Regions from separate parts of the Ramlibacter sp. P4_H7 genome, predicted to be linked through region 2. Evidence: predicted binding sites of a transcription regulator. Region 2 holds the regulator's gene; the other holds the start of a gene.
What was found. The regulator HrcA, encoded in region 2, represses chaperone genes, less so after heat shock. The targets are predictions, from matches to a motif close to TTAGCACTCNNNNNNNNNGAGTGCTAA.
Positions count from the first base shown of each region.

Region 1: the regulator HrcA is predicted to act here: its motif matches at 1,446-1,472, upstream of groES (co-chaperone GroES).

Region 1 is NZ_JBFUKP010000024.1:15,322-17,774, reverse strand. It holds gene groL (chaperonin GroEL) at 1-979, opposite strand, end outside; gene groES (co-chaperone GroES) at 1,030-1,350, opposite strand; gene AC1DSA_RS23360 (MarC family protein) at 1,562-2,209, opposite strand; gene AC1DSA_RS23355 (MaoC family dehydratase) at 2,209-2,453, opposite strand, start outside.
Region 2 is NZ_JBFUKP010000001.1:318,655-321,107, forward strand. It holds gene AC1DSA_RS01600 (class I SAM-dependent methyltransferase) at 1-220, opposite strand, end outside; gene hrcA (heat-inducible transcriptional repressor HrcA) at 365-1,372, opposite strand; gene AC1DSA_RS01610 (NAD kinase) at 1,420-2,316, shown strand; gene recN (DNA repair protein RecN) at 2,319-2,453, shown strand, end outside.

The DNA of each region.
Region 1 (2,453 bases), on a different contig from region 2:
TGCCCACTTCGATGCGCTTGGCCTGGCCCAGGTCGGCCAGCGTCACCTTCTCGAGCGTCAGGCCCACTTCTTCAGCGATGACCTTGCCGCCGGTCAGGATGGCGATGTCTTCCAGCATGGCCTTGCGGCGGTCGCCGAAGCCAGGCGCCTTGACGGCCACGACCTTCAGGATGCCGCGGATGGTGTTGACCACCAGGGTCGCCAGCGCTTCGCCTTCGACTTCTTCCGCGATGATCAGCAGCGGGCGCGAAGCCTTGGCCACCTGCTCCAGGACGGGCAGCAGGTCACGGATACTGGACACCTTCTTGTCGTACAGCAGCACGAAGGGGTTGTCGAGCAGCGCGGACTGCTTTTCCGGGTTGTTGATGAAGTAGGGCGACAGGTAGCCGCGGTCGAACTGCATGCCTTCGACGATGTCGAGTTCGTTTTCCAGGCTCTTGCCGTCTTCGACCGTGATCACGCCTTCCTTGCCGACCTTGTCCATCGCCTTGGCGATGATGTCGCCGATGGAAGCGTCGGAGTTCGCGGAGATCGAGCCGACCTGGGCGATTTCCTTGGAGGTCGTCGTCGCCTTGGAGGCCTTCTTCAGTTGCTCCGTCAGGGCCAGCACGGCCTTGTCGATGCCACGCTTGAGGTCCATCGGGTTCATGCCGGCGGCCACGTACTTCATGCCTTCGCGCACGATGGACTGGGCCAGCACGGTGGCGGTGGTGGTGCCGTCACCGGCGATGTCGCTGGTCTTGGAAGCGACTTCCTTGACCATCTGCGCGCCCATGTTCTGCAGCTTGTCCTTGAGCTCGATTTCCTTGGCCACGGACACGCCGTCCTTGGTCACGGTGGGGGCGCCGAAGGAGCGCTCGAGCACCACGTTGCGGCCCTTGGGGCCCAGGGTCACCTTGACCGCGTTGGCCAGGATGTTCACGCCTTCGACCATGCGGTGGCGCGCGTCAGCGCCGAAAACCACGTCTTTAGCAGCCATTGTTCTTTACCTCGGTGAGATGAATAGGATGTCGGGAACGGCGGCCTGGATCAGGCGACCTTCTTCAGGCCGGCGGCGGGAGCGCCCTCGACCACGGCGAACAGGTCGTCTTCCTTCATGACCAGCAACTCGTCGCCGTCAACCTTGACGGTCTGGCCCGAGTACTTGCCGAACAGGACACGGTCGCCCACGGCGACGTTCAGTGCGATGGTTTCGCCCTTGTCGTTCTTGCGGCCGGGGCCGACGGCCAGGACTTCACCCTGGTCCGGCTTTTCGGCGGCGTTGTCCGGGATCACGATGCCGGACGCCGTCTTGGTTTCTTGTTCCAGGCGCTTGACGATCACGCGATCGTGCAGAGGACGAAGTTTCATTGCATCTCCTTGAATGGAAGCATGGGGGTGGTGAAAGGGCGCCAATGAAAGTTAGCGCTCATTAACTCGCGTGGAGGAGGGCTCAGCTCACGCTGTTAGCACTCAACTCCAACGAGTGCTAATGATAAGGGATGTTCTGTCGGTTTCAAGCGGGGCGGTGCGTAGTCGAAGGCCTACGCCCCGATTTCCACGCTTTTCGCGGTCGCCAGGGCTAGTTGACCAAGGCGCTGCGGCCGAGGATGGGGAACAGCTTGCCAAGGCCGCTGGCCATCACCTCGACTGCCAGGGCCGCCAGGATCAGGCCCATCAGGCGGGTCATCACGTTGATGCCGGTGCGGCCCAGCACCCGCGCGATCGGATGCGCCAGCGAGAAGCACAGGGCGGTGACCAGGCCGATGACCACGCCGTAGCCGAGCAGCGTGACCAGCTGCCAGACGGTTTTCGCGCGCTCCGCGTAGATCACCACGGCCGACATCGTGGCGGGACCGGTGAGCAGGGGAATCGTCAGCGGCACCACCGCGATGCTGGCCCCCATCGCGGCCTTGGCGGCGCCATCGCTCATCTCATTGCTGGCGGGCTTCACTTCCGCCGGCTTGGCATTGAGCATGTTCAGTGCGCTGATGAGCAGCAGCATGCCGCCGCCCACCTGGAAGCTGGCCAGCGAGATGCCGAAGAATTCCAGGATGCCGACGCCCAGCAGCGCACTGGCCGCGATCACGACGAAGGCGGTGAAGGACGACACCCAGATCGTGCGGCGCTGGTGCTCGGGCGCGAGCCCCTCGGTGTAGTGGATGAAGAAAGGGACGATCGCCAGCGGGTTGACGATGGCCAGCAAGGTGATCAGCGGCTTGAATTCCATCAGCCTGCCGCGCGTTCCGCGTCGATGGCGGCAAGCTCTTGCGGCGTGGCCGGGTGGCGGCGACCGAAGAAGCCGTAGCCGTCCATCTCCAGCACCTTGTCGCCGTCCTGGTTGAACAGTTCCCAGCGTGATCGCACCATGCCCACGGCGGGCCGCTTGCGCAGGGCGCGCGACTCCAGCGTCGTGTGGCGCAGCGAGAGCTGATCGCCGGGAAACACCGGCTTGAGCCACTTGAGGCTCTCCA
Region 2 (2,453 bases):
TCAGCACCCCCACCTCCACGAACGTGATGGCGCGCCCCTTGTACCCGGCAAACAGTTCGGAATAGGCGTGGAAGTAGGAGGAGTGCTTGATCGACAGGTAGGGTGATCGCTTGTAGCTCTCATAAACGTCCACGCCGCCAAGCTTCTGTTCTTGAAGGGCGGCTTGTGGAGCTGCACCGTCGTTTGACATCTCGTTTTGCCTTTTCTTGTCGCTCGTCACGTGCACAAAATCGCAATCGAAGAGGCTGGGCGGACTCAGTGACCAACGTTTCCGACGCTCGCTGCCTGGCGGCCTTCCGCCGCCTTCTTCATTCCTCGCCAGGCAGCGCGTTGCGCGGCCCCCCGAGCGCGGCCTGGCCGCCGCTCACTTGTGGCTCAACGCGTTGGTGACGAGGCGGGAAGTGATGTCCACGATCTGGATCATGCGGTCATAGGCCATGCGGGTCGGACCGATGACGCCCAAGGTTCCGACCACCTGGCCATCCACTTCGTAGGGCGCGCTCACGACCGACAGCTCTTCGAAGGGCACGGTGTGGCTCTCGCCGCCGATGAAGATGCGCACGCCTTCGGCCTGGCTGGAGACGTCCAGCAGGCGCATCAGCTGGGTCTTCTGCTCGAACAGCTCGAAGGCATGCCGCAGGTGGGTCATGTCGCTGGCGAAATCGCTCACCGCCAGCAGGTTGCGCTCGCCGGAGATCACCACCTCCTCCTGGTCCTGCTCGAGCGCCTCGGAACTCGCCTCCACGGCCGTCTGCATCAGCGTGACGATCTCGCCGCGCAGCTGCTCCACCTCGCCCTTCAGGCGCTCGCGAACCTGCTCGATGGCCATGCCCGCATAATTGGCGTTGAGGTAGTTCGCGGCTTCGGCCAGTTGCGACTGCGTGTAGTCCGCCGCCGTGTGCACCACCCGGTTCTGCACGTCGCCCTCCGGCGAGACGATGATGACCAGGAAGCGGCGCTCCGACAACCTCAGGAATTCGATGTGGCGGAACACGGAGCTGCGCCGCGGTGCGACCACGACCCCCACGAACTGGGACATGTTGGACAGCATCTGCGCCGCGTGGGCGATCACCTTCTGCGGCTGGTCGGGCGGCAGCGACACCGGCGGGCCCAGCTCGTCGCGCCGCACCGTCAGCATGGTGTCCACGAACAGGCGATAGCCGCGCGCCGTCGGGATGCGGCCGGCCGAGGTATGGGGACTGGCGACCAGGCCGAGTTCCTCCAGGTCCGACATGACGTTGCGGATCGTCGCGGGCGAAAGCTCCAGCCCCGAGGCGCGCGACAAGGTGCGCGACCCCACGGGTTGCCCCTCGGCGATGTAGCGCTCGATCAGGGCTTTCAGCAACACCTTCGCGCGGTCGTCGAGCTTCATGGGGAGGAGGTGGAGTGCCGCAGCAATTTTAATGATGTAATTTGCCGATGAAATCGATCTTCCGGCAGGTCGCCCTGATCGGCAAGTACCACGCCGCGGTTGCACCCGCGCTGGCTGCCTCGATGCGGGTCGCGCTGGAGGACATTGCCCAATTCCTCACGTCCCAGGGCTGCGAGGTGGTGGTCGAGCGCGACACAGCCGTCATGACCGGACTTGCAGGGTATCCCACCTTGGACGTTGCGGGCATTGGCGGGACGTGCGACCTGGGCCTGGTCGTGGGCGGCGACGGCACCATGCTCGGAATCGGGCGCCAGCTGGCGAAGTTCGGGGTTCCCCTGATCGGCATCAACCAGGGGCGGCTGGGCTTCATCACCGACATCCCGCTGGACAAGTACCGCACCGTGCTGCCGCCCATGCTGGCCGGCGAACACGAGGAAGACCGCCGTACGCTGATGCACGCGAAGGTCACCCGGGATGGGCACACGGTCTTCGACGCGCTGGCCATGAACGACGTCGTGGTCAATCGCGGCGCCACCTCGGGCATGGTCGAACTGAAGGTGGAGATCGACGGCCACTTCGTGGCCAACCAGCGCGCGGATGGCCTGATCGTTGCATCCCCCACCGGCTCCACGGCGTACGCACTGTCCGCGGGCGGGCCGCTGCTGCACCCCTCGATTCCCGGCTGGGTGCTGGTGCCGATCGCGCCGCACACCCTGTCCAACCGGCCCATCGTGCTGCCCGACGCCGTGGAGATCGCGATCGAGCTGGTTTCGGGGCGCGATGCCAGCGCCAATTTCGACATGCAGTCACTGGCATCACTGCTGCATGGTGACCGGATCACCGTTCGCCGCTCGGAGCACAGCGTACGATTCCTGCACCCCCGCGGGTGGACCTACTTCGACACCCTGCGGAAAAAGCTCCACTGGAACGAAGGCAACGTGTAGCCATGAGCCTCAAACGGATGGCCCTGCGCGATTTCGTCATCGTGCGCGAGCTCGAGCTCGAGCTCGCCGATGGTTTTTCCGTCCTCACCGGCGAGACCGGTGCGGGCAAGTCCATCCTGGTCGATGCCCTGCAGCTG